Regions from separate parts of the Paenibacillus sp. LK1 genome, predicted to be linked through region 2. Evidence: predicted binding sites of a transcription regulator. Region 2 holds the regulator's gene; each other region holds the start of a gene.
What was found. The regulator Rex, encoded in region 2, represses fermentation and respiration genes when NADH is low (regulators of the CRP and FNR family bind a similar motif). The targets are predictions, from matches to a motif close to TTGTGAAATATTTCACAA.
Positions count from the first base shown of each region.

Region 1: nadA (quinolinate synthase NadA) is a predicted target of Rex. The motif match lies at 2,638-2,655, and genes of this name have one in related genera.
Region 3: adhE (bifunctional acetaldehyde-CoA/alcohol dehydrogenase) is a predicted target of Rex. The motif match lies at 2,017-2,034, and genes of this name have one in related genera.
Region 4: CS562_RS16390 (cytochrome ubiquinol oxidase subunit I) is a predicted target of Rex. The motif match lies at 4,537-4,554, and genes of this name have one in related genera.

Region 1 is NZ_PEII01000020.1:45,933-51,789, reverse strand. Features, by position in the region: gene nadB (L-aspartate oxidase) at 1-1,591, opposite strand, end outside; gene nadA (quinolinate synthase NadA) at 1,628-2,566, opposite strand; gene ftsH (ATP-dependent zinc metalloprotease FtsH) at 2,864-4,909, opposite strand; gene hpt (hypoxanthine phosphoribosyltransferase) at 5,011-5,550, opposite strand; gene tilS (tRNA lysidine(34) synthetase TilS) at 5,604-5,857, opposite strand, start outside.
Region 2 is NZ_PEII01000011.1:201,422-207,278, forward strand. Features, by position in the region: gene CS562_RS23465 (AAA family ATPase) at 1-1,344, opposite strand, end outside; gene CS562_RS23470 (hypothetical protein) at 1,337-1,864, opposite strand; gene CS562_RS23475 (cell wall elongation regulator TseB-like domain-containing protein) at 2,168-2,698, opposite strand; gene CS562_RS23480 (amidohydrolase) at 2,740-4,044, opposite strand; gene CS562_RS23485 (redox-sensing transcriptional repressor Rex) at 4,031-4,684, opposite strand; gene dinG (ATP-dependent DNA helicase DinG) at 4,918-5,857, opposite strand, start outside.
Region 3 is NZ_PEII01000010.1:158,666-164,522, forward strand. Features, by position in the region: gene adhE (bifunctional acetaldehyde-CoA/alcohol dehydrogenase) at 1-1,936, opposite strand, end outside; gene CS562_RS21970 (Crp/Fnr family transcriptional regulator) at 2,367-3,083, shown strand; gene CS562_RS21975 (hypothetical protein) at 3,165-3,878, opposite strand; gene CS562_RS21980 (hypothetical protein) at 4,075-4,806, opposite strand; gene CS562_RS21985 (winged helix-turn-helix transcriptional regulator) at 4,974-5,270, opposite strand; gene CS562_RS21990 (ThuA domain-containing protein) at 5,592-5,857, opposite strand, start outside.
Region 4 is NZ_PEII01000007.1:3,787-9,643, reverse strand. Features, by position in the region: gene cydC (thiol reductant ABC exporter subunit CydC) at 1-120, opposite strand, end outside; gene cydD (thiol reductant ABC exporter subunit CydD) at 122-1,996, opposite strand; gene cydB (cytochrome d ubiquinol oxidase subunit II) at 1,998-3,014, opposite strand; gene CS562_RS16390 (cytochrome ubiquinol oxidase subunit I) at 2,998-4,413, opposite strand; gene CS562_RS16385 (hypothetical protein) at 4,842-5,857, shown strand, end outside.

The sequences.
Region 1 (5,857 bases), on a different contig from region 2:
GTTCTCGCTGCTGCAGACTATGCTTCTGCCATACGGCATCGTCACGCTGCGGGAAATCCTCACGGTAGTGTGCTCCCCGACTTTCCTCGCGGTGTAATGCTCCAGTGGTAACCAACCAGGCACAGGTCAAAAGGTTGGCATATTCCATCTCTTCTTTGTGAGTAAACTTCTGATCAAAAAATTGCAGTTCATGTTGCAGTTTCTCTATTGCTGCTTGCAGGTTAGCGCCATTCCGGCGCAGCCCCACTTGACGCACCATCATTTTTTGCAGACGCAAACGTCTTTCGGACACCGGCTTCTGCTCTTCCTTTATGATCCTGCGAATACTTGTTAATGTGGGAACCTTTGTCTGGATTGAAGCAAGCGGAGGAAGGGATTGAATTCGATCCACGATTCTCCGGCCAAATACGATTGCTTCAGACAGAGAGTTGCTCGCCAGACGATTGGCTCCGTGTACTCCAGTAGAAGATACCTCACCACAGGCAAATAACCGGCTAATGCTGCTCTCCCCACTGAGATCCGTCTTCACTCCGCCCATCATGTAATGTGCAGCAGGAGCAACTGGAATCCAGTCTGTGGTCATATCCAGTCCGTATCGCATACAGGTCTCATAAATGGTAGGAAACCGATGTTTAATCATCTCCGCTGGTTCATGAGTGATATCCAAATATACAAAGGTACTGTTTGTCGATTCCATCTCACTGACAATGGCCCGCGCAACGATATCCCGTGGTGCCAGTTCAAGTTGTGCATGATACCGTTCCATGAAGCGCTCGCCTTTCACATTGCGCAAATAAGCTCCTTCGCCACGTACAGCCTCGGACACCAGGAAACGTGGTGCTCCCGGATAACAAAGGGAGGTCGGGTGGAATTGGATAAACTCCATGTCCCGGACAACTGCTCCGGCACGATAGGCCATCGCCACGCCATCTGCTGTAGCCACTTCCGGATTGGTCGTATATCGATACAACTGTCCAGCCCCACCAGAGCAGAGAACGGTTGCCTCTGCCTTCACAAATACTTGCGAACCGTCAGCCTTCTGTACTAGCGCACCTACACATTCTCCCTGCTCTGTAATCAGGTCAATGACAAAATGCTCATCCCACACTTTAATCCCCGGATGTTCATTCGCCTGTACAGCCAGTGCACGCACAATCTCATATCCCGTTGCATCCCCATTGGCATGCAAAATACGGCGGTGGCTGTGCGCACCTTCCTGCGTCAACGCCAACTCGCCGTTCTCCAGATCAAACAAAGTACCCAGTCGAATCAGTTCTTTCACTCCATCCGGGCCCTCGTTCACCAATGCTTCTACTGCTTCGGAGCGGCATAATCCCGCTCCTGCAACAAGTGTATCCTGCAAATGGTAGGCAGGTGAATCATCCTCAGCGATAACCGCAGCGATTCCCCCCTGCGCATACCGGGTGTTACTTTCCAGTAACGACTTCTTCGTGATCATCAACACACTGCGTTGTTCACTCGCCTTGATCGCAGTAAACAAACCAGCAATGCCCGAACCAATAACCAGCACATCCGTCTCCACCATCGGCAGCGCGGACAGATCAAAATCCACTAAATATTGCGGTATCATGTTATTTCACCTGTCTTGGAGCAAGAGTAACGCATGCTACTTCACCAGTAACATGCGCTCTAGTGATTCTCTGGCTTTGTCGGCAACGGCTGGAGGCACGTAAATTTGCGGCTTCATCGTTTCCAAGCATTTAACCAGCTTTTTCAAGTTATTGACTTTCATGTTCGGACATACGAGGAACTTGGTAGCAAAGTGGAATTGTTTGTCCGGGCTATCGAGACGCAGTTGGTATCCTGTACCGTCCTCGGTACCTACGATAAATTCTTTAGCGGACGAATTCTTACAATATTCCAGAATGGCGGTTGTGCTACCTACGAAATCACCCATCTCTACAACCTCAGGACGACATTCCGGGTGAACAACGAACTCGGCATTTGGATGCTTCGCTCTCATCTCTACCACGTCTTTGACAGTCAGCATATCATGGGTATTGCAGTAACCTTCCCAGATAATCATTTTCTTGTCTGTATGTTGTTGCACATAATGTCCCAGATTTTTATCCGGTACCCAGATGATTTCATCGGAATCAACAGATTGAATGACTCTGACAGCATTGGCCGATGTACAACAGATGTCGGTCTCTGCCTTGATCTCAGCTGAGGAATTGATGTACGTTACAACTTTGGCATTCGGGTGCTGTGCTTTCAATTTACGTAAGCCTTCAACGTTCACCATGTCCGCCATTGGGCAGCCTGCACGCTCGTCGGGGATGATAACCGTTTTGTTAGGGGCAAGAATTTTAGCGCTTTCACCCATAAAATGAACTCCGCAGAAAACGATAACATCCGCATCGGTTTGTGCCGCCTTCTGAGCCAGCAAAAACGAATCTCCCCGGAAATCAGCGACTTCCTGTACCTCGTCACGTTGATAATAATGGGCAAGAATAATGGCATTCCGTTCCTTCTTCAACTCCATCAGCCGCTCGCGCAGCTCCCGGTTCATCTCAGCCTTGCGCTCTAAAGCCAGAGCTTCCACCTGTGATCCTCTCCTTATCGGGACAGCCTTATACGCTGTTTCATATGGCAAATCCAAGTCGTTATTTTCGCTTGAGAAACGAATCACAAGCGGTTTAACACCTAATGTACACAACGTTCACGACTCTGTCAATAAATGAAATCGCCCCAGAACAAGGGCATAACCACCCATTTCCTACGTAGTTCGCCCTATAGCTCCCGGTTATCATTATCTATACAATTTGAAGGAATACATAAAAAAAGAGAGCCCGAAGGCTCTCCTTGTCATCTGCCACTATAGGACAGATGGTGTTATAAATTAAGACGTTGGCTTCGTTCCACCATCATCCGGGTCATTGCTGTTTCCTTTGTCCAGATTCGGAGCTTCGTTAGGAATATCTCCGGCTGGTGGTTCAGGCGTTTCATCTTTGCCTTGGATACGGACGCGTACATCACCGATGTTGTCGATGATCGCTTCTCCGCCTTCGCTAGGCGTACCTTCTCCATCGTTGCTGTTCTCATCTTTTGGAGTCAGGGCACCTGTCTCGATCAATTGCTTGATCTGATCCATTTCCAATGTCTCCACTTCCAGCAACGTGTTCGCGATCAGATGCACTTCTTTAGAATGTTTAACGAGTAAGTCTTTACACTTCTCATAGCATTCGTTGATGAAGCGTTGCATCTCCTGATCGATCTCGTAAGCAATGGAATCTGAGTAATTCTGTTCGTGACCGATATCACGACCCAGGAATACCTGTCCCTGCGAACTACCGAACTGCATAGGTCCCAGCTTCTCGCTCATACCGTACTCCATAACCATGCTACGGACGATACCCGTCGCTTGTTGGAAGTCACTGTATGCACCCGTACCGATTTCACCGATAAACAGTTCTTCGGAAACGCGGCCACCAAGGAGTCCAGTAATTTTGTCCAGCAATTCTTGCTTGGTAACAAGCATACGATCTTCTTTTGGCAACATGATTACATATCCACCCGCACGTCCGCGCGGAATAATGGTAACTTTATGTACCATATCGGCATGTTCCAGGAAGTAGCCTACAATGGTATGACCTGCTTCGTGATAAGCAACAATACGTTTTTCACGGTCACTGATAACACGGCTTTTCTTCTCCGTACCAACAATGACACGGTCAATCGCTTCGTCTACTTCACGCATGGAGATATCTCTGCGATTACGACGTGCCGCAAGCAATGCCGCTTCATTCAAGAGATTTTCCAAATCGGCACCGGAGAATCCGGTAGTACGCTTCGCAATAATGTCCAGCTTCACATCTTTGGTGAGTGGTTTGTTGCGTGAGTGTACTTTCAGAACCGCTTCACGACCTCTCACGTCAGGGCGATCAACCGTGATTTGACGGTCAAAACGTCCTGGACGCAACAAGGCAGGGTCCAGAATATCAGCACGGTTCGTTGCAGCAACGATGATAATACCTTCATTGGCTCCGAATCCGTCCATTTCAACGAGCAACTGGTTGAGTGTTTGTTCACGTTCGTCGTGACCACCACCAAGACCAGCACCACGCTGACGTCCTACAGCATCAATCTCATCGATAAAGATGATACATGGGGCGTTTTTCTTCGCATTTTCAAACAAGTCACGTACACGAGATGCACCGACACCGACGAACATCTCAACGAAGTCAGAACCGGAAATACTGAAGAATGGCACACCCGCTTCACCGGCAACAGCACGAGCGAGCAAGGTTTTACCTGTACCCGGAGGACCTACAAGCAGTACGCCTTTAGGAATCCGTGCACCTACTGCTGCGAATTTACGAGGGTCTTTGAGGAAGTCCACGACTTCAACAAGCTCCTGTTTCTCTTCGTCAGCACCCGCAACATCTTCAAACGTAACCCGTTTCTTCTCTTCGTTATAGAGACGAGCACGGCTTTTACCAAAGTTCATTACTTTACCGCCGCCGCCTTGAGCCTGATTAAACAGGAAGAAGAACAGCAGGAACATAATGATCAAAGGAATAAAGGAAGTCAGCAACGTCAACCAGATGCTGTCACCTTTCATAGGTTCCTGATGATATTCGAAATTGTTCGTTTCGCTTGCAGCTACAAGCTCACTAATTGCCTCATCCGTAGGAGGAATATACGTTGAGAAATTTTCTGATTTGGCTCCGTCAGGCGTCTTCCTGTATTGACCGGTCACGAGGTACGTCTGACCGTTGAATTGAACCGTCAATTCAGAGACATTATTGGTCTTGATCGCCGCGCGCAACTGATCATATCTAGGATTATCGGTGGCTTCGCCGCCATTGCTGACGAACTGGACTATCCCCACCACAACTAAAAAAAGAATCAAATAAAAAGCAGAATTCCGGATGAACCGATTCATCCCCTACCTCCTCTCGAGACACTTTAATTATTTTAACATAGCCCAACATGGCTTCTCAACAGAAGCCACCAACAGATATGGGCTTGGAACTAGCTTAAGCATTAGTTGCTGTAAACTTCCGGTTTCAGAATCCCGATGTAAGGGAGGTTCCGGTACTTCTCGGCATAATCCAGGCCATAGCCAACGATGAATGCGTCCGGAATGTCAAAGCCAGTGTAATGGGCTTCAAGTTCGACTTTGCGACCTGAAGGCTTGTCAAATAGCGTAACCACGCGGACGGATTCAGCACCGCGGTTCTGCAAGAGTTCGATCAGATAACTGAGCGTGAGTCCACTATCAATAATGTCCTCTACAATCAGAACCTCGCGTCCCTCAACGGATTCATCCAGATCCTTAATGATTTTAACCACGCCGGATGATTTGGTGGAAGCGCCATAACTCGATACTGCCATGAAATCCATCTCAACAGGTACCGTAATGTTCTTAACCAAATCAGCCATAAATATAAACGCACCCTTAAGCACACAAATGACCAAAGGATTGCGATTTGCATATTCGGCACTTATTGTTGCGCCTAATTCCTTGATTTTACTCTGAATCTCTTCTTCACTGATCAATACTTCCTGAATGTCGTTCTGCAACTGTGCGAACCTCCTAAGTTATACATATGAAAGCCTTACCTGAACCATAACCACTACCCCTGAATCGCTGAATCGCCTACAGTCATGTACAGGATTGCGGAAGTATCCTCCCTGACAGGAGCTACACTAGACCGGCGAACACCCGGTAACCAGATGATATTGCCTGCTCCATCACATACCACGGGAACCCGTGAACGGACAGAAGGGGGAATTTTCTCATCGATGAAAATATTTTTCACCTTTTTGCTTCCGTTTAATCCCATCACTTTCATGGTATCTCCAGGTAACCGTGAACGCACAACCAGCG
Region 2 (5,857 bases):
GTTCTCCCGCATTAGTTCTTCCGTTGTGACCATATCCATGTTAACAATACCCAACGTTGTGAGCCCGGAAGCCATCATCGTCTGTACCACATTCGTTGCTTGTTCAAAGTCATTGCGTGATCCAGTACTGCGTCCACCATAATACATTTCCTCCGCTGCTGCACCTCCGAGGGCAATCATGATTTGCTCTTCAAGGAAGCGCTTCGTGTACAAAAATTGCTCTTGTTGCGGGTTATGACGTACATATCCCAGGGCCTGTCCACGAGGGCTGAGTGCAACCTGACTCACACTGCCAGGACGAACCAGTTCAGCCATGATGGCATGTCCCAATTCATGAATAGCCACTCTTTTCTTCTCTTCTACGCTGGATTCGCGGTCTGTCTTCTCACCCATCATTACTTTATCAATCGCAAGGGACAGATGACGCTGTTCAATGTTGGGCAGCCCGTCCCTCATAGCGTAAATTGCAGCTTCATTCATAACGCTTTCCAGCTGTGCTCCAGAGAAACCATAGGATTCTTCTGCTGTCTTCTCAAGACTTACCCCTTCCAAAAGAGGTTTATTGACTGCATGCAGCTCCAGTATGTGTTTTCTGCCTTTCTTATCCGGCAAGTCTACCTGTATATGACGGTCAAAGCGTCCTGGACGTGTCAACGCGCTGTCCAGCATTTCTTTTCGGTTCGTAGCGGCGATCACAAGGATGCGCGGTGTGTCGGAAGAGTATATGCCATCCATCTCCGTCAACAGCTGATTCAGCGTCTGATCATATTCACGCTGTTGTCCGCCTTCCCGTTTTCCACCGATTACATCAATTTCATCGATAAATATAATGGCATTTTCCTTATTTTCTTTAGCAGCACGTGTTCTTGCATCACGGAATAAATCCCGTATTCTGCCTGCACCTACACCAACATACATCTCAACAAACTCACTGCCTGAAGCAGCAACAAAAACAGAATCGGTATAATGAGCAGCAGCTTTGGCCATCAAGGTTTTACCTGTTCCTGGAGGGCCAGTAAGCAGGATACCTTTCAAAGGACGAATACCAAACTTCTGAATTTCTTCATGTCGAATGAGAAAATCAAGCGCTTCCCGCAGTTCCTGCTTGGCACTCTCTTGACCCCCGATTTCTTCAAAAGTCAGCTTGGAAGGTCCTTTTTTCTTGCGTTTACGTTCCTGACCTGCGCCCACCGTAATTCCGCCACGCATTTGCATCATAAGCAGCAGAGCACCCACAAGCATTGCAGCGATCAGAATGGGAATCATGTTTACACCGATAAAAGCGAGAAAGATAATTAATACGGGTACAAATCCAATGGCAATTTCTTTCGTCCATTTAGGCATTAGGCCACACTCCTATCTGACCGGGCACACGCGGCAGAATGATAAACTTGCTGGCATCTCCATCTCTGAGACTGACATATACATTATTGTCATCCATGGCTGTATTTACCTTGATCCCATTTGTAGCCATTTTAGACAAGGTCGGTGTAATCTCGGTGTATTGCTTGTTTTCCATCGCTTGAGCTACGGTAAACATCGCGCTTCCCCACCAGCTCTCCAGCGCTTCGTTGGAATGATCCACGACATCCAACTTCAACGAACGAGTGCCAATCAAGGTCTGTCCTTCTTTGTGAATATATTGTACCAACCTGCCCAGATCAACATCCGGCTGCAGATCGAGTTTCAACTGTACATCATTGCGGTTAATAGTTAATTGAACATCATTGACTCCATCGTACTGGGTAACCATCTTTTCAATTGGGCTTTGCACAGCCAAATGACGATACACAAACCAACCTCCAAACAACACAACGGCTGAAATGACGGCAGTCAGAGCAATAGGCAATACTTTTATTTTCAAGTGAGTTACCCCTCCTAAATTTTGGCCCATCCTATAACTTGTAGGCAAGAATATAAATATGTGTACGTAATGTCCTGTGATGTGCCTAACAGGATTTATTTGTGTATGATGTATCCTTGAATACATATTTGAGTATATCACATCGTATATACAATATCTAAGGCGAAAATATGAATAAATTATTAATTTTAACTATTCAAATCCAAAATGATCAACAAAGTACGTCAAAGAACCGGACCAGTCGGGTTTCCGTCTGCCGGTTCTTTAATGTATTCTCTTCAGACGTTAGTACGTCTGCTAATTCTAGCTGTTCGGTATCGTATAGACCAGGTCCACCTGTTCCCCGTTGCTGAAGCGGTAAAACCGATAATAGTTGTGCGTATCATCGTTGTAATACACTTGCCATACATAGATTCCATTCACAACGCCTGGCATGATTCGTTTGATCTCCCCGCCCGGAACTTCAGAGCTGAACCGATTTCGAATCTGAGCCTCATTCATGCCGTTCTTTAACAGTTCCCCGTGTACCGCATTAGTTCCCGTCACCGGTTTGTTATTCTCATCAAACTTCACCCACACCATGACATCCTGGTTATCCTTATTTTTGCCGATCAGGGTCCAGTATATGTTGTCTCCGCCGTCTTTCTGTCCCCAAACATACTTACGCAGCTCTTCGTGGGACGTAATCCCCAGCTGTTCCTGGGCCGCCTGTATGGCCAACGCCTCTTCCTTGCGCTGATCCTGGGTAACATAGACATAATAACGCTGAAGTCCAAACAGAATCAGAACCAGGAGCAGCAGCGAAATCCATATCCACTTCTTTTTTTTCTTCAAAAGCTGAACTTCCTTTCCCTATGACGATGCTGTCCTTGTAATTATCGGCCAAGCAAACTGTCAAATGCCAGCTGAGACTCACGCAGAATGCGCTCTTCATCCATTGTAAGACATTCGCCATGTTTAACCACTTGTTTACCATCCACCCACACATGCTCCACATCTTTGGCCGATGCCGAGTAGACCGTATGGGAAATCAGATCCGTATGCGGATAGAAATGAGCTTGTTGAATGTTCAACGCGATGAAGTCAGCCTTCATGCCAACTTGCAGAGCGCCTGTATTATTCAGGAATATGGATTTGGCACCATATGAAGTTCCAAGCAGAAGCGCTTCCCCTGCTGGCACTGCAGTAGGGTCACCAGATACACCTTTATGAATCAACGCAGCCAATCTCATCTCTTCAAACATATCCAGGTTATTGTTACTTGCTGGTCCGTCTGTTCCCAGGGACACAGTCACGCCTGCTTTCAACAGATCAGGTACTCGTGCAACACCCGAAGCCAATTTCAGGTTACTACCTGGATTGTGGGAAACTGCTACATCATGCTTTGCGAGAATCTCGATCTCTTCATCATTCAGATGTACCGCATGGGCAACCAGAGATGGACGGGAGAAAAATCCTAGTTTCTCCAGATGTGCAACCGGACGAAGTCCGTGATCAGCCACGTTCTGTTCCACTTCACGAAGCGTTTCAGACATATGCGTATGCAAAGGCAGATTCAGGTCATGAGCAACCTGTACCAGCTTCTCTATGTAATCCGGAGGGCAAGTGTAAGGGGCATGTGGAGAGATTACAGTTGTAATTCTTCCGTCTGCTTGTCCATTCCATTGACGGGCAAATGCTGCGGACTCTTCGAGCTTGCGCAGTTGTTCTTCTTCTGAGCAAAGTCCGATTACCCCACGTGCCAGAGCAGCCCGAACGCCGGATTGTTCCACCACTTTCGCCACCTGATCCATATGATCATACATATCCAGGAAAGCTGTTGTTCCGCCTTTCAACATTTCAAGAACAGATAGTGATGTGCCCCAATATACGTCTTCAGACGTCATTTTGGCTTCCATTGGCCACATTTTCTCCTGCAACCATACTTGTAACGCCAGATCGTCTCCATGGCCTCTCAGAAGTGACATGGCCGCGTGACCATGCGTATTGATCAGACCCGGCAAGAAGAACAGTCCTTTTCCGTCCACCTTTGTCAGACTTTCGTCTCCTTCCGGCAATGTCTCACCAATATGCACAATCTTGTCATTCTCAACAACCATAAAACCTTGAACCACTTTCCAATTCGTACCCTCACACACGGCAAATTTGCCGTTGTGAATTACCCATCTATTTGTCGTCATCTTCCTCGTCGTCCTTTCCATTCTCCAAGTAATAAGCCAGACTAAGCAAATCCGTCGTAAAATCGGCATGATGAATACGAATATGCGGCGGAGTCTTCAGAATCGTTGGCGCAAAATTTAGAATCGCTTCAATTCCTGACTCAATCAGTTGATCTGCAACATTTTGGGCTTCCGTATCCGGAACCGTGATAATACCTATACGAATGTTGTCTTTTTTGACCGAATCCGTTAATTCATTCATTGGTTGCACCGTCAAACTGTTGATTTGACTCCCAATCTTCGGACCGTAGGCATCAAATACAGCGACGATCTTCATGTTGTCTTTGAGATAGGCATTGTAATTAGACAAGGCATGTCCCAAATTACCTGCTCCGACAAGAGCTACATTGATCTGCTGGTCTATTTTTAAAATATGGCGGATTTTCTCAATGAGATATGAAACGTCATACCCGATCCCTTTACGACCAAAGTCACCGAAGTAAGCCAGGTCTTTACGAATCTGGGCAGGATTCAAATCCAGCCTCAGTCCCAGTTCTTGTGAAGAGACCGTATTGACTTCGCGCTGATGCAGTTCATTCAAATAACGCAAGTAAACAGGCAATCTACGCACCACGGCTTCCGAAATTTTATCTGATTTCATTCATTGCTCCCCCTTACAAAGGCCACGATAGATAGATGAAAAAGATGAGCACCCTGTCTAGAACGAGCAAAAAGATTACTGAGTTAAACAGGATGCTCGTTGTTATATAATGGATAATTGCTTTTATTCCTTTAATTGCTTTACTCGCATATCCACGAAACAAAAATCATATTACTTAATTTTACCGCCAACCACTGGCGTCTTGCAATAATGGAAGCTACAGAGCGTATCTGTTATTGTTGCTCTTCGGTCGGTCTCTCGAGCCATTCCGAAATACGAGGAACCATCTGCTCGGTGAGCATGTGCTCCATTTTAGGACCAGGTAATGAATATAAAAAGTACTTGCCATAATACGCTTCAATAACGCGTGTATCGTATACAATTACAATGCCTCTGTCTTTGCCTGTACGAACCAGTCTGCCAAAACCCTGTTTGAAACGGATGACGGCTTGTGGCACGGACAGCTTCATAAACGGGTTTTTCTTCTGCTGCTGCAAAAGCTCGCTCTTCGCTTCGACTAATGGATGATTCGGTGGCTGGAACGGCAGTCTGACAATCGCGAGACAAGTCAGAGCCTCTCCTGGAATGTCCACCCCTTCCCAGAAGCTGCTTGTGCCAAGAAGCACCGTTGCTTTTGCATCTTGGAAGCGGCGTGTAAGCTTGGAACGGCTGCCACTGTCCACCCCTTGCCCAAGCAAAGAGATATCATTGCCTGACAAGGCCTCCTTAAGTGGGTCATAGACCTGGCGCAGCATGCGATAGGAGGTGAACAACACCATCATACGTCCACGAGTGGCAATAGCCGTTTCCGCGAGGGAGTGCACGAGCATATCCACAAAGTGGGCATCGCCTACACTGCCCTTCACGCTTGGGAAATCACGCGGAATGACGAGCAGCGCCTGTTCTCGATAATTGAACGGTGACGGCAACATGGACGTTAACAAACGGTTATTCTCGGCAGCTTCCTGCAAACCCAGCTGTTCGATCATGAATTGAAATGACTTGTCAACGGAGAGCGTAGCCGATGTAAGCACAACGCTTTTCTTTTTATCAAAGAACATATCCTTCAATTGTGCACTGACATCGACAGGAACAGCATAGAGCTGAAGTGATTTACTGCGGAATTGGCCGCTGGCCTCCATCCAGTACACGGTGTTGGCATCATCCATCCGC
Region 3 (5,857 bases), on a different contig from region 2:
ACTCAGGATCCACGATCGCCACGTCTGGTGTCAACTCGTAGTCTGCCAGCGGATATTTGGTATTTCCTTGATTTTTATCTGTAATAACCGCGAACGATGTTACTTCCGAACCTGTGCCCGAAGTTGTCGGAATCGCTACGAATTTCGCTTTCACGCCGAGACGTGGATATTTGTAGATCCGTTTGCGGATATCCATGAATTTCTGCTTCAAGTCGTTAAAGTCTGTGTCAGGATATTCATAGAACAGCCACATCGCTTTTGCAGCATCCATCGGTGATCCCCCACCGAGTGCGATAATGCAGTCTGGCTGGAAGCGGCGCATCATTTCTGTACCGCGATCTACCGTTGTTGTCGATGGATCGGGTTCGACATCAGAGAACACTTCAATAGCTACTGGCATTTGACGTTGACGCAGATAGTGCTCTACTTTTTCCACATAACCGAGTTTGACCATCATCGCATCCGTAATAATGGCTACGCGTGTGATGTCCGGCATTTTGGCAAGATACTGTGTTGCACCTTTTTCGAAGTAGACTTTGTTCGGCACTTTGAACCACTGCATATTCACGGTACGGCGAGCCACCCTTTTCACGTTGATTAAGTTCACAGCGGTTACGTTGGAAGAAGTCGAGTTACGTCCATACGATCCGCAGCCCAACGTCAGTGACGGCATGTTGGTGTTGTAGATGTCACCGATGGCACCGTGTGTGGATGGCGAATTCACGATAATCCGTCCTGTTTGCAGACGATCTGCGAATTTGCCAATGACTTCTTCGTTCGTCGAATGAATAACAGAGGAGTGACCCATGCCGCCAAAAGCAACCACTTCTGCTGCACGCTCAATCCCTTCAGCTGCCGTTTTCACTTTGTAACAAGCCAGTACCGGGCTTAGTTTTTCAGCCGACAACGGGAATTTTGTACCTACCCCTTCAATCTCGGCTACGAGAATTTTGGTGTTAGCAGGGACCTCGATACCGCACATTTGCGCAATGCTGACTGCAGATTGACCAACTATCGCCGGGTTCACCGCACATTTCTCAGCATTAATCGCACCTGCGGTCAGTTTCGCAGCCTCATCCTTGTTGACGAAGTAACAGCCGTTCGCGATCATTTTCTTTTTCACCTGATCGAAGATCGGTTCTTCGATGATGACTGCTTGCTCGGAAGCACAAATCATGCCGTTATCAAACGATTTGGACAAAATCAGATCCGTTACCGCTTGATTGATATCTGCGCTTTTCTCAATAAAGCAAGGTACGTTCCCTGGCCCTACGCCCAGTGCCGGTTTACCACAGCTGTATGCCGCCCGTACCATGCCTGATCCGCCTGTTGCCAGAATGAGCGCCACATCGTTATGATTCATCAGCGCGTTTGTACGATCCATGGAAGGATCATCTATCCACTGGATACAATCCGCTGGAGCACCATGCTTCACTGCAGCATCTCGCAAAATTTTGGCAGCTTCCCGGCTACAGTTCTGTGCAGATGGGTGGAAACCGAAGATGATCGGGTTACGCGTTTTGATGGAAATCAGTGCTTTGAACATTGTGGTGGATGTCGGATTCGTTACCGGGGTAATCCCCATGATAATGCCGACAGGCTCAGCAATTTTCTGGAAACTTTCGTACTCATTATCTTCAATAACCCCTACTGTTTTGTCATATTTGATGCTATGATATACATACTCTGTTGCAAATATATTTTTGGTGATTTTATCCTCATACACACCCCGGCCTGTTTCTTCCACGGCCATCTTGGCGAGCATCATATGTTTGTCGAGACCTGCCAGCGCCATCGCTTGCACGATGCGGTCAATCTGTTTCTGATCCATGGACATGAATGCTGCATGTGCTTTATTCGCTTTGTCAATTAACGTTTGAATATACTGACCTGCTGTCGGTTCTTTTACTGGGGCGACTTCGTTCTTTACAGCCATCTCCCTCATCCTCCTAAAGGTTCGTATTGGTTTGTCTCTCTTCTTTACATTCACATCGTATCATGGGGAAAGAGTTAATTATGTGATTTTTTTCACAAAGTATAACAAATTTAATTTAAGTTTTTTAGTGTCCCTCACTTAGCCATTTACACTTCCTATTTAAATTATAGGGCTGTCAGATTCATCCTCCCCTTCAGAAAGTGAATTTAATCACAATGTTTGAAATTTCGCCATTTTTGCCCCCTTTCCACGCCCCTCAAACGGCAAGATAAGGTATATACTGAACTTAAAAATTGAACCACCGCAATTTGTACCGTCCTTTCCGGCCGAGAGATGACCCTGATCAGGACGGCAACGGTTTGCGGCGAACCACGGGGGCCAGTCCAAGCTGCAGAAGGCCGTCCGATGGACACAAAGGGGAGATAGACTTATGAGAGAACAACTGAGTGTACTGGAAAAACGCGGAAATACCAACTGTTTCTCGGAAGCCAATTTCAACCATCTGCTCGTAACGATGAAGGACAGAACCTATCCGGAAGGAACCCATCTGTATTGGGAAGGAGATGTCTCTGACAAACTTTATTATATGAAACGGGGCCGTGCTCAGATCACCAAATCCACGGATGAAGGCAAGGAACTGATTATGTACATGTATCAATCCGGTGATATGATTGGGCAGGCTGATCCGTTCTTCGGATCGAAACACAGCTTTTCGGCGGAAGTGCTGGAGGATAGTGAGATCGGTGTACTGGAGCATAAAGACCTGGAGATGCTGATCTGCCAACACTGTGACTTTGCGATCGACTTTATGAAATGGATGGGTATCCATCACCGGTTAACCCAAACCAAATTCCGTGATCTGATGTTATATGGGAAACCAGGTGCACTCTGCTCCACGCTAATTCGATTGTCCAATTCCTACGGCGAACCCCATGGAGAGCATGTCATGATTCATAAAAAAATAACGCACACGGATCTGTCCAATATGATTGGAGCGACCCGTGAAAGTGTCAACCGCATGTTAAGCGATCTGCGTAAAAAAGACGCCATTGAATACGACAACGGCATGATTGTCATCAAGGATCTGCACATGCTCCAGGGCATCTGTCACTGTGAATTGTGTCCTAACGAGATTTGCCGAATTTGACGCTTTCCCCATCTTGTAAACATTTGATACGCAGATGAAAAAAGCCCATCTTCTATAACGAAGATTGGGCTTTTGTTATACTTAAGATACAGTAGTCAACTCAAGCTTTACTGCATCACGTGGATTCAATTTCATGTCCAAACCGTTTTCCATCAGTTCCTTATCATTCACCATGATCATCCAGCGTTGGTTCATCCGGGGAATTACATTTTCAACGGAAACGACGAACTTGTTGTTTTCCGACATTCTTACAATCCCACTGGACTTCAATACATCACGCACAGTACATTCCTGAACATACACCCCGGCATATTGACGATTGAGATTTGGCATAATATTTCCACCGCTCACCTTGAGTAATGTTGTTTGGTAAACAACATCGTCTCCCCCACTGTCAGCGGCTTTTACATATATGATCACTTCATCTTTGACATGAAGTTCCATGTCCCAATTTTCCGGGTCAATATCCTTGCCATTCAGTTTGACTGCCCAGCTAAGTGAGGAGTCCAGAGAAACTTCCCCCACGGATTGGATCCGCTTTCCATCTGCTGTAAAATCGACAAGTCCACTGTTCAACAGTGCTTTCTTGAGCGTCAGACCTTCACTAAAATCTCTCTTAATGGACTTCGTTGCGTCAGGCAAAAAAGTGCTGCCATCCACTGCCACAGTGATCGTATTCTGCGATTCGGTCTCTTTGACGATTGGCTGTTCGGAAGGCTGTGTCTCGCTACAACCGGCTAATATAACCAGAATAAGCAGACATATACCTATGTAACCGGGGATTCTCTTCTTCATGTAGGTAACACCACCCTGCGTAAAATCATTCACCCTGTTGTCCATAACCTCTATTATGGCACAAAATTCATGCAAAAAAAGTGTCAATGCCGTTACTTTTCATCCAGTAGCGTCCATAACTGGTTTGTACAGCACAAAGAGCCTGCAAGCAGGCCCTTTGGCTCCTAATTATCTTTAAGGTTATTGAATAACATGGTTACTGGACACAAGCCTGCATGTAGGTACGGCCCCCGTCTCCATCCTTCAGATACGGATTGAGCCCAAAGAACTGTTCCTCCGACACATAAACACCTGTCAGCAAACGCCCTTCAAGTAATCCACCGTCCACCTGTACACAGAACGAAGGTGCATCCACATATTCCTGATAGAACGGAATCTGACCATATGAATGGTGTACCTTGGATACCTTGCCCTGCTCATGCAGCGGCCGTTCGGAGAAATAGGTAGGTACAATATAACGGGCAATCACATCCAGCTCCTGTACAGTGTAGAAGGTGTCATCACCCAGCCAAGGTGCGAACAGGCGGATCTTCTCATATTGTGACCATACAATCGCCTGAATCAGCATCTCCGCTTGAACAAAACGACCTTCACCCACATCCAGATACACACGTTCTTCATGAAAGTTGGCTTCAGTCTGTGCTCCGATGGAATCGGGTTGTCTCAGTTCACATCCGATACATTTCCAGCCTCTTGCTGTCTGAATCCATTTTTGCAGTACCGCCGGAGCCATTACCTGACCATTGCTATTCGTGGAATGAGTCTTCTCTCCTGCAACATCATCCTTAACCGACGCGGAATATGAAGTTCGTTTAAATAGCTCCGCAGCTTTTTTGTAGATTAGATGTACCTGGATGGATGCGCTCTCAAGTTCTGCAATATCTTGCTTGCCGTAGCGTACTTCACGGGATAAGCTTTCTTCTCTCATGACAAGTGGCCTCCTCGCTCCGGCCGCCTGCGGCCATTTTATTTACAATTATACTACAACTCGCGACAACATGTGCAGGACCGTGAAGACAAAAACTCCTGATTTCCACTGGAAACCAAGAGCCTTTATCCCAACAGTTCACTTAGTTTGAGCCGGGGAAGCTGTTACTACTCAACCCACTGCTCTGCCCAGTCTTGAATTTGATTCATAACAGGCTGTAGCGCCTTGCCTTTCTCTGTCAGTTCATATTCAATACGAACTGGCGTCTCCGGATAGACATGACGGATCAGAATTCCTTCGCTTTCCAGATCTTTCATCCGTTCTGACAACATCTTATCACTCATGGATGGTATCAGGTTGGAGATATCCTTGAATCGCTTCGAACCACTCATCAACGTTTGAATAATCAGACCGTTCCAGCGCTTACCCAGAAAAGAAAACGCCGTCTCAAAGCGCGGACACATCCGCAAATCTTGGCCTTCCACATTAATCACCTCTTTAGAGATCACTCAACTTACGTTTAGTTAGTATATTTCATAATAACATATTTAAGTCTCAAAGAAAACGTCTGCCGCTAAAAAGTTAAATTTTTAGAGCATAACTCAACTTCGATGATACAACTCAGTATACATCACATGGGACAACGGAACCATGGGAAAATATCGTCTAACTCCCATGTAGCTATCTTACCCAAAAAGAACCCCGCTGCCACAGTCATACTTGACTTGGAGAAGGGTTCTCTGGTATATCGTTTATTTTATGCGTTCATACAGCCAATTTGCAGCTTAAACCAGCACGTTACCAAGGGATCTCACAGGCTCGCTGAAGCCAAATTCAGGCTTAACGTTGCGCGTAGGATATGCCCACTTCACTCCATTGCTGATCACTTTTAAAATTTCCGGATTATAGAAGGTCGGGTATGTTTCATGACCTGGACGGAAATAGAAGATTTTACCTGAACCGCGGAGGAATGTACATCCGCTCCGGAATACCTCTCCACCTTGGAAATTGCTTACAAACACCAGCTCATCCGGTACTGGAATATCGAAGA
Region 4 (5,857 bases), on a different contig from region 2:
TATCCCCAGCGCAATGACTGCAAAGAGTCTCCAGCGGTACTGTGCCACGTACGGAGTGATCCAGCTATTCTTTTTGCCCCCGCTCCGAGCTGTTTCTGTCAGCTCATAACCGGCTTTCATCTTACACCGCCTCCATCTGGGCCTGAATCATCTGGTAATATACGCCTTGTCGGGCCAATAATTCCTCATGTGTTCCTGTCTCTGCAACCGTGCCGCCATCCATCACGATAATGCGATCCATATGCGGCATCCAATGCAGTCGATGTGTTGCCAGAAACACCAGCTTACCCTCAAACAGCGGTAACATGGTCTGTTTCAGTTCATACTCGGTCTCCACATCCAGATGCGCAGTCGGCTCATCCAGCAGTAGGATCGGGCGCGCACTAAGCAGAGCTCTCGCCAAGGCCACCCGCTGTTCCTGCCCGCCGCTGAGCTGCCTTCCCCCAGCCCCAATCGGTTCCTGCAACCCATTCGCCAAGGAGGAGGCAAGCTTATGCAGACCTGCTGTGTGAATGGCGTCAGCCACCTCCGCATCCGAAGCTTCAGGCATATAGAACCGAACATTATCCGCCAAGCTGCCACTGAAAATAGTTGGATGTTGCGGAATCGCCGCCGTTTGTTTTCTCCAATCTTCCATCATCTCTGGAGATAGGGGCTGGCCGTTATATAAGATCTGACCTGAAGTAAGCTGCTGGAAACCTGCCAGCACATCAATGAGGGTTGATTTCCCTGCTCCGCTCGCTCCGATAATCCCTACTTTACCAAGACCAGAAACCTGAAACGTCACATCATTCAGCGAACATGGCCCGTCTTCCTGATGCCGTACCTGTACGTTAGTGAGCGCCAGTCTGCTTGTCGCCTCCCAAGAGGGTTTGGATGAGAAAGCAGCCACGCCACTTCGGGCATCCACCTCACGTAAAACCACCCGTATGGTGGATGGAGCCACACCGCTTAGGCCAGAAGAAAGCTCACAAGAAGAGGATTCTCCGTTCTTTTCTGACACACCATGCAGAACAGCACTTGTGTATGCTTCCTTTTGCTTACGTTCGGCCATTTTCCCTCGTTCAATCATCTGGCTGATCGCTTCCCCGGCCTCTTTGCCGTCCAGTGTAGCGTGGTAATCTGCGCCTACCATTCGTACAGGCAGGAAGTATTCCGGTGCGAGAATGAGTACGGTCAGCGCTGGTCCAAGCAGCATATGTCCTTCCGTCAGGCGCAGCCCCAATTCAACCGCTACCGAAGCCACCGACAGCATGGTGAAGAAATCAAGTGCGAAGGAGGACAGAAAAGCCATACGCAGCGTAGACATCGTAGCCTTGCGATAACGTTGACTGACCCGAATGATCGTTTCCCCATGCTTACCGCTTTGTCCCAGTGTTTTGAGTGTTTCCAGCCCACGGAGCGTATCTACAAAATGGTTGGCCAGCGCTTTGTACGACTTGAACTGTCCATCGATCTTGCGTTGTGCAGCCAACCCCACCAAAATCATAAACACAATCAGGATCGGCAGCGTCAGTGTCAAAATAACCCCGGACATCATATCCAGCTTGAAGACATAGAACAGAATAACGATTGGCGTGAACCCCATCCCCAGCATTCGGGGAATAAACAGTTCAAGATACGTCTTATACTGGGCTGTTCCTTCGCGTGCCAAGGTTACTAGGTGCCCTGTTCCTTCCGTTTTGGCAAAACGCGGCCCCAGCCGGAACCACTGCTGCACCATCTGTCTACGCAGATCGTTTCCTGTCTTCTCCGCGTACCGCGAAGCGATGAGCTGCAACCAGAATGACAGGGCATAGCGGGCGGCAAAAGCGGCCAGGAACAACAGCAGTACCGGGTACTGCTCCGTTACGGGTGAACCTTGAAACAATGCCGTAATCGCCTGTGCCAGCCATTTCGCCTGCATGATAATCGTCATCGCCTGTAACAGTACTAGCGCTGAGGCCAGCGCCAGTACTGGCCGGATGCCCGGCAGCTTCAGCAGCCCCCGTCCCATATCAGTACTCCAGGTGATGCTGATCGTTCAGACGTTTGCGGAAAATGTAATAACTCCAGATCTGATAGCCGAGTACAAACGGAAGCAGCGTACAAGCCACAATCGTCATCACTTTCAGCGAATATGCACCGGATGAAGCATTATAGACTGTCAGGTCAAACGCCGAACCCATTGAACTCACCATGACCCTTGGGAACAGACCGATAAATACAGAGGCAAACGCGATTGCAATCACGGCTCCCGTCATACCGAAGGCCCAGGCTTCACGTTTCTGACGCACAAAGTAAGCGGCCAGCCCCAATGAAGCAGCGCCGAGGACAACCATAATCCAGAGAGCCCAGCCGCGTACGGCAAACACATCGGTCATGAAGTATGTCATCACAGCGTAGATCGCGAGGATCGCGGCCAGCGGCAGCATCAGTTTTTTGGCCATATTCAGGGCACGTTCTCTAAGATCTCCGACGGTCCGCAAGGAAGCAAACAGCAGACCATGCACCAGACACAACAACGTTACGCTCAACCCACCTACCACCGTATACGGATTGACGATGTCCAGGAAGCTGGGACGAAGCTGCATCTGCGCATCAATAGGCAGGCCTTTCATCAAGGTAGCGAAAACAACGCCGAACAAGAATGGTAGTAACGCACTGGAGACTACAATGATGATGTCCCATGTTTTGCGCCAGCGTTCATGTCTCATTTTGCTGCGGAATTCAAAGGCAACTCCGCGTCCGATCAAGGCCAGCAGCACGACGACCAGCGGTAGATAAAACCCGCTAAACAGCGTGGCATACCAGTGCGGGAAGGCTGCAAACATTGCACCCCCTGCCGTAATCAGCCATACTTCATTGCCATCCCAGAACGGACCGATCGAGTTGATCAGGGTACGACGTTCACGATCCGTTTTTCCAATCATTGCAGTAGACATGCCCACACCAAAATCAAAACCTTCCAGAAAGAAAAAACCAACAAACAAGACGGCAATCAGCAAAAACCACAACTCACTTAGTGACAACAGAATAACCCCCATCCACGCCGAACGGATCGGCCGATTCATCATGCTCCTCCGGCTTTTCGACTGCATATGGCCCTGCCTTGATTTCACGAACGAACAGGTAGACCATCACAATGCCGAGAACCGTATACGCTGCTGTAAAAGCAATGGTGGAGAACAAAATCTGGCCTGCGCTTACGTTCGGAGATACCCCGGCTGCGGTTGTCATATAACCAAATACTGTCCACGGCTGCCTTCCCACCTCAGTCATAATCCAACCCGACGTATTGGCGATAAACGGAAGGGAAATGGCAAACACCATCAAGCGCATAAACCATTTTCCTGCCCCCTCCAACTTGCGGCGCATCGCCAGATAGGTACCGTATAAAGCAAGCAGAATCATCAAGCCACCCGCAGCAATCATGATGCGGAAGCTCCAGAACGTCGTCCGTACCGGAGGAATGTAGTCTCCTGGACCATACGTCTGCTCATACTCCGCCTGCAATTCCTTCATGCCTTTGACACTGCCAGAGAACTTGCTATAGGACAGATAACTGAGCAATCCAGGGATTTTGATTTCGCCGGAATTCTCCTGTTTGTTCGGGTCGATAAAGGCTACCACGGTCCATGGTGCAGGGTCTTCCGTCGTCGTCCATGTTCCTTCACTGGCTGCCATTTTCATTGGCTGCGTCTCCACTAGATATTGCGCCTGGAAGTGACCCGAGAAGGCAACCCCCAGTGAGGAAACCAGGCCAATAATGATGGCAATGTTGAACGATTTGCGGAATATTTCCACATCCTGCTTCTTCATTAACTTGTAGGCACTAATCCCGGTTACGACGAATGCACCTGTCATCAGGGCACCAAAAATCGTGTGCGGGAACTCTACCAGCAGTTGACCATTCGTAATCAGTGCAAAGAAGTCATTCATCTCGGCGCGGCCATTATTAATCTCAAAGCCAACCGGATGCTGCATGAATGAATTGGCTGCCAGAATCCAGAGCGCAGACAGGAATGTGCCGACAAATACCAGCCAGATACAAGCTAGGTGCACTTTTTTGGACAAACGATCCCATCCGAAAATCCAGAGTCCAATAAAGGTAGACTCCATAAAAAACGCCAATAAGGCTTCTACAGCCAGTGGCGCACCAAATACATCCCCGACAAAACGGGAGTACTCCGACCAGTTCATGCCGAACTGGAATTCTTGCAGAATGCCTGTGACTACACCAACGGCGAAGTTAATCAGGAACAGCTTGCCCCAGAATTTGGCCATCGTTTTGTAAACTTCCTTACCCTTCACTACGTACAACGTCTCCATAATGGCTACCAGCAGCACAAGACCGATGGACAGCGGTACAAAAAAGAAATGGAAAATCGTTGTGAGCGCATATTGGATACGCGATAACATGATCGGATCCATACCGTTACCCCTTCTTTCTGTTCATATCGCAGTTTTCGTATTTGACATTGAAGCCCCTTCTTCCGTTTCTGTCAGCCAAACACGTATTGATGAACGTATTGTGCCAGATAGACTATTTTATACATGTGACAATTATCACAAACCCTGCCATGACAGCAAAAAAAAGTGACGATGGTCACACAATAGAAAAAAATAAACCTAATCTTTGAGCTTGCCAGCTTCGTCTATTCACGGAAGATGCTCATGTTTGGGACGGAACGCCCATATGTTAGTGTCAGGCATAAAATACGCTGGGCAAAATGGGCATTACATATTGAATTATTGGATTCATTGATATCATTCAAAGCAGCGCCAATCTGATGTTTATCAGGTGGTGATGCTTCAATCCGTGAACGGACAAAATGTAAATCAAGTGAGGTGATTCATCGATGGAAGAGCTGTCTCCGATCCCGGACCCGGAGCCTCATCAAGGGGTAGATGCAGAAGAGCCAAGTACGGACCTGTCTGCCTTTCGTTATATTCTTTTCCCCCGGAAGGGAGGATGGTCTGCTTTTCCCTATCCAGACATCGCTGCTCTGATGGTTGCGGAAGGGCCTGTCTACTATGTCAGCAGTCTGGAGCGCTCCGAGGAAATGCCTGCGAATATCACCGTCATCACGCTTCCCGAAGCAGAACAATTGCTGCAGGAGCCCCGTACGGTTGCTGTGGTTGCTCATCCCTACTGGCTTACCGCCACAGCCTCGCTCCATCCGGAGCTCTGTATTGTACTTCTTCCCGAGCCGGTTGGTGAAGAAGCCGAGTCCCCCTTATGGGAGAGCTGTATTTCAAGACTGGTCGGTATCGCCGATCTGGTGGGCACCACTTCAGAAACACGCTACATGAAGCTGGTATTCCAGGGTGTACGCGCCATCTGGCTGAATGGAGAGGATACCTCTCCTGCTGGTGTCATGCAAAAGGATGACCTCGAGGTCCCTCTCCGGGACTATGAACTGCTATTCCTGCATGCGCTGCGACAGACCCTCTCGGGTGTTCAGGATACGGTCACCCAGCTGCAATGTAGTGTGCGGGCCGACTTCTATCGTCAGCTTCGGTCCAAAGCTGGAGCGCATGAGACGATTTCCTTTTTGCTGGCAGCCTATGAATATGTGCTAGAGGATTCCAGAGCGGCTGCTTCACTCAAGGAGGCCTTCTCCCACGCGGTATTAAACGGGCGCAATGATTGTGTAAGCTCCCACTATCGATTCCTCTCCGCCATTCATGCAAGGGCCGGGGAAATCGAGAATGCGTTGCAGGTGTATGGAATCAGCGCAGGCAACGAGCAGGAACGGCACCATTATGAACAACTCTGTCGCTGGCTGGAGGCCGGAGAGGAACAGCTTGTCCGGGCAGAACTGCTGCGTCTGAATGATGATTATGGAAACGCATTGCACATTTTGGATGAACT